Regions from separate parts of the Micromonospora sp. CPCC 205554 genome, predicted to be linked through region 2. Evidence: riboswitches for the same ligand, from Rfam matches in the RefSeq annotation. Region 2 holds a riboswitch; the other holds the start of a gene.
The links. A riboswitch is a leader RNA that binds a small molecule or an ion and turns the genes downstream of it on or off. The one in region 2 is predicted to bind thiamine pyrophosphate.
Positions count from the first base shown of each region.

Region 1: another riboswitch for thiamine pyrophosphate. It lies ahead of V6U82_RS24875 (ECF transporter S component); the one in region 2 lies ahead of thiE (thiamine phosphate synthase).

Region 1 covers NZ_JBAKHP010000025.1:81,466-86,365, forward strand. Annotated here, with positions in the region: gene V6U82_RS24865 (energy-coupling factor transporter transmembrane component T family protein) at 1-239, opposite strand, end outside; gene V6U82_RS24870 (ABC transporter ATP-binding protein) at 239-1,744, opposite strand; gene V6U82_RS24875 (ECF transporter S component) at 1,862-2,452, opposite strand; TPP riboswitch at 2,528-2,634, opposite strand; gene V6U82_RS24880 (alpha/beta fold hydrolase) at 2,711-3,553, shown strand; gene V6U82_RS24885 (SIS domain-containing protein) at 3,544-4,293, shown strand; gene V6U82_RS24890 (DUF6328 family protein) at 4,385-4,885, shown strand.
Region 2 covers NZ_JBAKHP010000006.1:182,511-187,410, reverse strand. Annotated here, with positions in the region: gene V6U82_RS11275 (thiamine phosphate synthase) at 1-7, opposite strand, end outside; gene V6U82_RS11270 (thiazole synthase) at 79-852, opposite strand; gene thiS (sulfur carrier protein ThiS) at 857-1,057, opposite strand; gene thiO (glycine oxidase ThiO) at 1,048-2,133, opposite strand; gene thiE (thiamine phosphate synthase) at 2,130-2,756, opposite strand; TPP riboswitch at 2,751-2,862, opposite strand; gene V6U82_RS11250 (DUF559 domain-containing protein) at 2,981-3,892, shown strand; gene V6U82_RS11245 (aldo/keto reductase) at 4,519-4,900, opposite strand, start outside.

The DNA of each region.
Region 1 (4,900 bases), on a different contig from region 2:
GTGACCAGGATGCCGACGGCACCGGCGAGCAGCGGCCAGGCCCGGCGGGCCAGCACCCGGTAGCGGACACCGAACAGCGGCAGCACCGCGAGTTCGACGGCGATGGCGACGGCCGGGGCCACCGGGTCGAGCGTCGCCACCAGGATGAGCGTGAAGACCACAGCGGCGGCCACCTTCGCCACCGGGTTGCGCCGGGCCAGCGGCGCGCCGGGCGCGGCGACCGGTTCGAGGCCGCCGATCACGGCGCACGCCCGGTAGCCGGACCGTCGTCGTCCGAGTGCTCGGCACCGGCCGAGGGCCGCGCGCCGGGGGAGTGCTCCGCGTCCGGCGGTGAACGGCGCAGGGTGAGCGTCCGGTCGGCCAGCGCGGCCACGAAGTCCTCGTCGTGGGTCACCGTGACCACGCCGTGCCCGGCGTCGCGCAGCTCGGCGAGCAGGTCGACCAGCTCCAGCCAGGTGCGCCGGTCCTGGCCGAACGTGGGCTCGTCGCAGATCAGCAGGCGGGGCGCGGTGGCCAGGGCCGTCGCCACGCTCAGCCGCCGCGCCTCCCCACCCGAGAGGGTGTACGGGTTGGCTCCGGCGAGCCGGTCCAGCCGCAACCGGTGCAGCAACCCGTCCACGGTGGCGGTCACCGCCGGTTCGGGCTGACCGGTGCGGCGCGGGCCGAGCGCCAGCTCGTCGCGCACGGTGGCGGTGACGAACTGGTGCTCCGGATCCTGGAACACCGAGCCGATCCGGCGCACCAGCGCGGGTGCCCGCCAGCGGTGCGGGGGAGTACGCGCGTCCCGCCCGGCCAGTTCCGCCGACGCGGTGACGGTGCCGGTTCCGGGTTTCAGCAGGCCGCCCAGGAGCAGCGCCAGTGTGGACTTGCCGGCCCCGTTGGGGCCGAGGACGGCGAGCGCCTCGCCGGCGCGTACCCGAAGATCGGTGGGGTCGAGCCGGGGTGGGAGGCCGAGCCGGTCGGCGGTGAGCAGCACGTCGCCGGGCGGCGCGCTGGCGTGCCGGTGCGGGACGGTGCGGCCCGGCACCCAGACCCCGGCGGCGGCCAGCGCGTCGCCGTGCGCGTCGAAGACCGTCTCGGGCGGCCCGTCGGCGCGCACCCCGCCGCCGGGTTCCAGCACCACGACGCGGTCGACCAGCGGCAGCGCCTCGGTGATCCGGTGCTCGACCAGGACCATCGTGGTGTCCGGGTCGAGCGCGTTCGCGACGGCGCGGCGGATCAGGGCGGCGCCGGCCGGGTCGAGGTTGGCGGTGGGCTCGTCGAGCAGCAGCAGCCCCGGCCGCAGCGCGAGCGTGCCGGCCAGCGCCAGCCGTTGCTGCTCGCCGCCGCTGAGCGCGGCGGTCGGGCGGTCCCGGTCGTACGGGAAGCCGACCCGGTTCAGCGCCTCGTCGACGCGGGGCCAGATCTCCCCGGCGGGTACGCCACGGTTCTCCAGCCCGAACGCCACGTCGTCGCCGGAGCGGGCCATCACGAGCTGGGTCTCCGGGTCCTGGAAGACGATGCCGACGCGCTCACGCGCCTTGCGCGGGTCCAGCCCGTCGATCTCGACGGTGCCCTCCTGCTCGCCGGAGTCCTCCGGCAGCAGCCCGGCCAGCGCGGCCAGCAACGTGCTCTTGCCGGCCCCGGAGGGTCCGAGCAGCAGCACCCGCTCGCCGCTCTCCACCCGCAGATCCACCCCGCGCAGAGCCCAGCGCCGGCGCCCCCCGTGCCGCCACCCGAACCCCCGCAGCACCACCCCGCTCACCGCCCACCACCCCCTCTCCCGGCCCAGCCTGCGTGATCAAGGAGTTCGCGTCCGGAGAACCGTGCCCGGCGGACGCAAACTCCTTGATCACCGGGCGGGGGTGGGGGTGGAGGGTGGTCAGACCAGGGCTCGGTCGCGGCCGGCGGGGAAGCGGTCCAGCACGCCGGTGTTCGCCAGCGCGCGGGTGAGGGCCACCGCACCCAGGCCAGCCACCACCAGGCAGCTGAGTACACCGAACGCGATGTAGGGCAGCCGGAAGGTCGTCCAGCTCGTGCCCGGGTACCAGTAGAGGACGTCGAACACGGTGGCGAAGAGGCCGCCCGCCGCCCCGGCCAGCGCCGCCGTGACCGGCCGGTAGCTGCGGTACCGAGTGGCCGCGAAGACGCTCTCCACTCCCAGGCCCTGCACCGCGCCCTGAAGGATCGCCATCGCCCCGTACGGGGAGCCGAGCAGCACCGAGACCGTCGAGGCGACCGTCTCGGTGAGCAGTGCCGCTCCCGGCTTGCGGACGATCAGCGCGCTCAGCACGGCCGGGATGAGCCAGACGCCGTACATGACCGACTGGAGCGGGGCGAAGAAGGCGAACGGCCCGTCGCTGCCTTTCCAGAGGATGTTCCAGAGCTGGAACACGACGCCGAAGGCTACGGCGATGACCGAGGCGACGACGATGTCGACGGTACGCCAGCGGTTGCTGTCGGTACGGTTCACGGTTGGCTCCCAGTTCGTCGAGGTGAACCAGGAGAAGACGCACGCCGCGCCCGGTGGTCACCGGACGGCGACGCGGCTGGAGGTCGACCGAACTCCCTGCGCTGGCATTACCCAGATCAGGTTCGAGGGTCTGCGGGCACCGGCCCGCACTCTCAGCGCTGTGCGCTCCCCTGTCGGATGTGAAGTTGTCTCGTCGCAGACGCTAGCACCGACCACGGGCCCCGGCCCAGCAGGGCGAGTGTCGGTATGGTGGCGATCATGCTGGTGGATGCGCGGGGACTGACGTTCGAGGTACGCGCCGGCGGCCCCGAGGGCGGTGATCCCGTCCTGCTGCTGCACGGCTTCCCGCAGCACTCGGGCGAGTGGGACGCGGTGACGCCCGCGCTGCACGCCGCCGGGCTGCGCACGTACGCGCTCGACCAGCGCGGCTACTCGCCCGGCGCGCGTCCGGCGGACGTCGGGGCGTACCGGATTCCGGAGCTGGTGGCCGACGCGGCGGCGGTGCTGGACGCGCTCGGTGTCGCCCGCGCGCACGTGGTGGGCCACGACTGGGGCGCGATCGTGGCGTGGGGCCTGGCGGCGGCGCACCCGGAGCGGGTGCGGACGCTGACCGCGGTGTCGGTGCCGCACCCGGCCGCGATGGGGCACGCGCTCGCCACCGACCCGCGGCAGAAGGTCAAGTCCGCCTACATCGCGTTGTTCCGCAAGCCCGGTACGGCGGAGAAGGTGCTGCTGGCGTGGAACGGCGCCACGCTGCGCAAGCTGCTCAGCGGTGTGGGCGACGCCGAAGCGGTGGCCCGGTACGCCGAGCCGATGCGTGAGCCGGGGGCGTTGACGGCGGCGCTGAACTGGTACCGCGCGATGACCGGGACGGACATGAAGGCGGTCGCCCCGGTCGGGGTGCCCACCACGTTCGTCTGGAGCGACAAGGACGTGGCGATCGGCCGGACGGCCGCGCAGGCGTGCGCCGCGCACGTCACCGGTGACTACCGGTTCGTGGTGCTGCCCGGGATCAGCCACTGGATCCCGGACGAGGCGCCCGGCCCGCTGGCCGAGGCGATCCTCGCCCGGTGCGCAGGAACGGAGGAGGCATGTCGGTGAGCGCCGAGGCGTACCTGGCGGTGGTGACCGAGACGATCGGCCGGGTCGCCGCCGAGCAGCGGCAGAACGTTGCCGACGCGGCCGACCTGATCGCGGCGGCGCTGCAAGCCGACGGGGTGGTGCACGCGTTCGGCACCGGGCACTCCGAGGCGCTGGCCATGGAGATCGCCGGGCGGGCCGGCGGGCTGGTGCCCACCAACCGGATCGCGCTGCGTGACCTGGTGCTGGTCGGCGGCGACCCGGCCGACGTGCTCGGCCCGAAGCTGGAACGCGACCCGGCGGTGGCGCACCGCCTCTACGAGCTGGCGCCGATCCGGCCGCAGGACGTGTTCGTGCTCGCCTCGAACTCCGGGGTGAACGGGGCGATGGTCGAGTTCGCGTCCGTCGTGAAGGAACGCGGGCACGGCCTGGTGGCGATCACCTCGGCGCAGCATTCGGCCCGGATGACGTCGCGGCACCCGTCCGGCCGCAAGCTCGCCGACTTCGCCGACGTGGTGCTGGACAACGGCGCCCCGTACGGCGACGCCACGCTGCCGCTGCCGGGCGGCGGCGCGGTGGGCGCGGTCTCGTCGATCACCGCGGCGCTGCTCGCCCAGCAGATCGTCGCCGAGGTGGTGGCCCGGCTGGTCGCGGCGGGGCAGCGCCCGCCGGTCTACCTATCCGCGAACATTACCGGCGGCGACGAGCACAACGCCGAGTTGGAGGCACGGTACGCGGGCCGCATCCGCCGGGGATCCTGAACCGGTTTCGTGATCACCCGTACGGGGCACAGGCGGTCCTGCCGGTGGGCGTTTCCCCGCCGGCCGTGCCGTCTCCCGGGGAGGTCCGCGAGTGTCCAAGGAATCCGAGAAGCAGCGCTGGCAGCGCAACTTCGCCGATCTGTTGCAGGAGCTGCGGGTCGCGCAGACCGGCGTGCAGATCCTGTTCGCCTTCCTGCTGACGCTGCCGTTCAGCGCCGGGTTCGACCGGACCACCGAGTTCCAGCGCGACGTCTACATCCTGGCGCTGCTGACCGCCGCCGCGTCCGCCGCGATGATCATTTCCCCGGTGGCGTTCCACCGGGCGCTGTTCCGCCAGGGGCGCAAGCCGGAACTGGTCCGGTTCGCCCACCGGATGGCCACCGGCGGTCTGTTCTTCATGCTGATCGCGATGGTCAGCTCGGTCCTGCTGGTCTCCGACTTCGTGCTGGACCGGCCGATCGCGTTCCTGCTCAGCGCGCTCACCGGGTTCTGGTTCCTGATCTTCTGGGCGATCCTGCCGTTCAGCCGGCGCAACTGGGGTGAGGACGACATCGACGACGAGGACGACAGCCCTCAGTCGCTGACCGACTGACGGTCCGCCAAATCG
Region 2 (4,900 bases):
CGTCGATCTTGGTACCCGGCCGCCCGTCCAGGGGCGCGCGCGTACCAAGATCGCCGGGAACGGCAACGCGTAGAGCGGTCACAGGTCGGGCCGTCCCTCGTCCGGGGTGGAGGCCAGCGCGTGGAAGCGGCGGGCGATGCGGCCCGCGCCGTACGCCAGGCGCCCGGCCTCGACCGCGTACCGCATCGCGGTGGCCATCGCCACCGGGTCGGCGGCCCGGGTCACGGCGCTGGCCAGCAGCACCGCGTCGCAGCCCAGCTCCATCGCGAGCGCGGCGTCGGAGGCGGTGCCGATGCCCGCGTCGAGCACCACCGGCACGTCGACCGCCGCCCGGATCAGCCGGATGTGGTGCGGGTTGCCGATGCCCAGTCCGGAGCCGATCGGTGACCCGGCCGGCATCACCGCCGCGCAGCCGACGTCGGCCAGCCGCCGGGCCAGCACCGGATCGTCCGAGGTGTACGGCAGCACCGTGAACCCGTCCGCCACCAGCTCCTCGGCGGCGCGCAGCAGCTCCACCCCGTCGGGCAGGAGCGTGCGCTCGTCGCCGATCACCTCCAGCTTCACCCAGTCGGTGTCGAACGCCTCCCGGGCCAGGTGCGCCGTCTTCACCGCCTCCACGGCGGTCCGGCAGCCGGCCGTGTTCGGCAGCAGCCGTACGCCGCACCGCTCCACCAGGTCGAGCAGGCCGCCCGACCCGCCGGGCGTGGTGTCCACCCGGCGCAGCGCCAGCGTCACCAGCTCGGTGCCGGAGGCGCGGATCGCCTGCTCCAGCACGTGCAGGTTGGCCGCGCCGCCGGTGCCGAGGACGAGCCGGGAGCCGAACGTGACCCCGCCGATCTCCAACGTGGACATCCGTTCACCCGCCCTGGGTGGCGCTGAGCACCTCGACGCGGTCGCCGTCGCGCAGCACGCTCGCCGACCAGCCGCCGCGCGGCACCACCTCGCCGTTCACCGCGACCGCGAGCCCGCGCTCCCGGTCGGTGACGGTGCGGACCACCTCGGCGACGGTGACGCCCTCGGGCAGCGTCCGGCCGGTGCCGTTGACGATCAGTTCCACGTGCGCTCCTTCCCGAAGCGGTCCGGGGTGAAGGGGGCGAGCGCGGGATCCGGCTCGCCGGTGACGATCAGCTCGGTGACCAGGTCGGCGGTGACCGGCGTGAGCACGATGCCGTGCCGGTGGTGCCCGGTCGCGGCGAGCACGCCAGCCCGCCCGGGCAGCGGCCCGATGATCGGCGCGTTGTCCGGCGTACCGGGGCGCAACCCCGCGACGGCCTCCACCAGCTCGTACTCGACCAGTTCCGGCACCAGCTCCGCGGCGGCGCGCAGCAGTGTCAGCACGCCACCGGCGGTGACAGCGGTGTCCGCGCGCTCCTCGACCGTCGCCCCGACCACCACCTCGCCGCTGTCCCGGGGCACCAGGTAGACCGACTCGCTGTCCGCGTACCCCCGGATCACGTGCCGGAAGCCCGGCGGACCGCCACCGGGCGCGCGCAGCCGCAGCACCTGGCCCTTCACCGGCCGGACCGGCAGGCCGGTCAGCGCCGCCGCGCCGCAGCCGGCCGCGACCACGGTGACCCGCGCGTCCACGTCGGACAGCGCGCCGACGCGCGCCGGGCGCAGCTCCACGCCGGCGCGTTCGGCGGCCGTGCGCAACGCGGCGACCAGCCGCCGCGGGTCGACCTGGTGGTCGCCGGGGGCCACCGCGCCGCCGCGCACGCGCGGCGCCAGCGCCGGCTCGCGGTCGCGCAGCTCCGAGGGGCGCAGCGGCGTGATCGGCAGTCCCAACCCCCGTTGGTACGACCACAGCCGCCCCGCCTCGGCCAGGTCGTCGGCGGTGAGGCCGACGACGAGCGTGCCCTCGGTGCGGTGGCCGACGTCGACGCCGCTCGCCCCGGCCAGTTCGGCGGCGAAGCCGGACCAGCGGGCGGCGGACTCGACGAGCAGCGCGGTCAGCTCGTGTTCCCCGAAGTACGCCTCGGCGACCGGTGACAGCATCCCGGCGGCCACCGAGGACGCGCCCGACCCGGGCCGGTCGTCGTGCACCACCACGCGCAGTCCGCGCTGCGCGCACCGCCACGCGATGGCGAGTCCCACCGGCCCGGCGCCCACCACCGCCACGTCGGCCGGGCTCATCGCGTCAGCGCCCGCAGCAGCTCGGCGGTGGTGTGCGCGGGATCGGCGGCCAGGCTGAGCGCGCCGACCACCGCCACCCCGTACGCCCCGGCGGCCCGCAGCGCCGGCACGGTCGCGGCGGTCACCCCGCCGATCGCGATCACCGGCACGCCCACCGCCTCGGCGACCGCGCGTATCCCGTCGGGGCCGATCGGGTCCGGCAGGCCGGACTTGGTGGTGGTGGAGTGGCACGGGCCCACGCCCAGGTAGCTCGCGCCCGCGTCCACCGCCGCGCGGGCGCCCACCGGTTCCCGGGCGGTCGCGCCGAGCACGGCGTCCGGGCCGAGCACCCGGCGCGCGGCGGCCACCGGCAGGTCGTCCGCGCCGACGTGGCCACCGGCGGCGTCCACCGCGAGCGCCACGTGCAGCCGGTCGTTGACCAGGCACCGCGCTCCGTACGGCCGGCACGCCTCGGTCACGCGGCACGCCAGCTCGTACGCCTCCCGGTCGGTGGCGTCGTCCTCCACCCGCACCTGCACGACGAGGTCGGCGCCCGCCACCGGCAGGGCGGCACGCAGCACGGCGAGCGGGTCACGCCCCGGCCGGGTGTCGGTGATGAGATGCAGTCGTCCCAGGGACGGCACGGCAACGCTCCTCCCTGCGCCGGCATTACCCGGATCAGGTTCGACGGTCGGGGGCTCCCAGCCCCCCTCTCAGCCCGGTCCACACCGGGCTCCCGTGGGTCACTTGCGGCCTACCGTACGACGCCTCCCGCCGGTACGGAAGAGCGGGTGAGGTTTTTCCCAGGAACCAGCCGTCCGCCGGATCGGGGCAGCGGGTGACCGTCCCGTCACGACACGCTGCCGGGATGTCCGTTCCCGCCCGTGTCCCGCGCCGCCTGGCGATCCTGCCGTTCCGGGGCGGTCGTGCCGTCTCCGAAGGGCTGCTCACCTGGACGATGCTGCGCGGGCCGACGTGGGTCCGCCTGCTGCCGGACGTGTACGTGCACCGGGGCGGACACCGCGCCGACGACCACCGGATGTGGTGCGAGGCGGTGGCGTTGCGCCTGCCGCCGGGTGCCGTGCTGGCGGGACGCAGCGCCGCCTGGTTGTCCGGCGCGGACGTGCTCACCCGCGACGCGCCGGTCACCGTGCTGCTGCCGACTGCTGCTCGACTGCGACCGCACCCACGACTGCGGGTGGTCCGGTCGCCGCTGCCGGAGCAGGACCGCACCCTCGTCGGCGGGCTGCCCGTCACCACCCCGCTGCGTACCGCGTTCGACCTGGGCCGGCAGGGCCCACTCGCCGAGGCGCTGGTCACCGTCGACGCGCTGCTGCGTCGCCGGGTCGTGAAGCTGCCCGCCCTGCGGGCCTACGCCGCGGACCGTCCGGGCTGGCCGGGCGCTCCGCTGCTGCGCGAGGTGCTGGCGCTGGCCGAGCCGCTGAGCGAGTCCCCGATGGAGACACGGCTGCGGCTGCTCCTCCTCGACGCCGGCCTCGGCCCGCTCACCGCCCAGCACGAGGTACGCGCCGGCGGACGCTTCGTGGCCCGGGTGGACCTGGCCTGGCCGGCACTCCGCCTAGCGGTCGAGTACGACGGCGACCACCACCGGGAACGGGCGCACTTCCGGCGGGACGTGGCGCGCCTGAACGCGCTGCGCGCGGCCGGGTGGGTCGTGCTCCGGTTCACCGCCGACGACGTGCTACGCCGTCCCGACGCCACAGTCGCCCTGGTGCGCCAGGCCCTGGCCGAACGTCGCGCCACCACCGCAAACCACTGATCCGCCTCCGCGCCCTCAGCCCTCAGCCCTCAGCCCTCAGCCCTCAGCCCTCAGCCCTCAGCCCTCAGCCCTCAGCCCTCAGCCCTCAGCCCTCAGCCCTCAGCCACGAGTCTGACCCCGCCGGCCGGGCCGCCCGAGTCGCCGCGGGCGTCAGAGGGCCGCCCGCAGACACCTATGGCGTTCCACTCGTCGCCAGATTCAGCCGCGGGTGGAACGCCATGGGTGTCTCGAGGCCCTCTTGACACCCATGCCGTTCCACCCATCGCGAGCGCTGCCTCTGAGTGGAACGCCATGGGTGCCTCCGCGCGCGGGCAAGCCCCGGCGGGCGCAGGCCCAACGCGCGGGAGGGGCGGACCCGCGGGAGCGACGAACGAGCCGGCGCAAGCCGGACGCGCGGACGCCACGCCCGACGCGTGGACGCACGCCCCACGCGCGAGCACACGCCCGACGCGCGGGAGGGCGGACGCCGGACATATGCCCGACGCGCGGGCACACGCCCGGCGCACCAGCCCAAGCCGAAGCGCGGGCGCACGCCCGACGCGTGGACGCAGGCCCAACGTGCGGGCGCAGGCCCGACGCGCGGGAGGGGCGGACGCGCGCGAACGGGTCGGTACCGGCAGGGACCGTCAGAGGATGGCGTCCAGGGCGTCCAGGTCCTCGTCGGTGGGCTGCCAGGTGCCGGCTTCGGCGTTGGCCTTCACCTGCTCGGGAGTGGTCGCGCCGGCGATCACCGACGTCACCGCGGGACGCGCCGCCAGGCCGCCGATGGCAACCTGGAGCATGCTGATTCCGCGCTCGTCCGCGTACGCCTCGATCGCCTCGATGACGTCCCAGCGCGCGGCGGCCAGGCGCTCGGCGTACCGGCCGCCACCGGCCAGGCGGCTTCCGGCCGGGGGTGCCTCGCCCCGCTTGTACTTGCCGGTGAGCAGCCCGTTGGCGAGCGGGAAGAACGGCAGCATGCCCAGGCCGAACCGCTCGCAGGCCGGGATCACCTCGTCCTCCACCCCG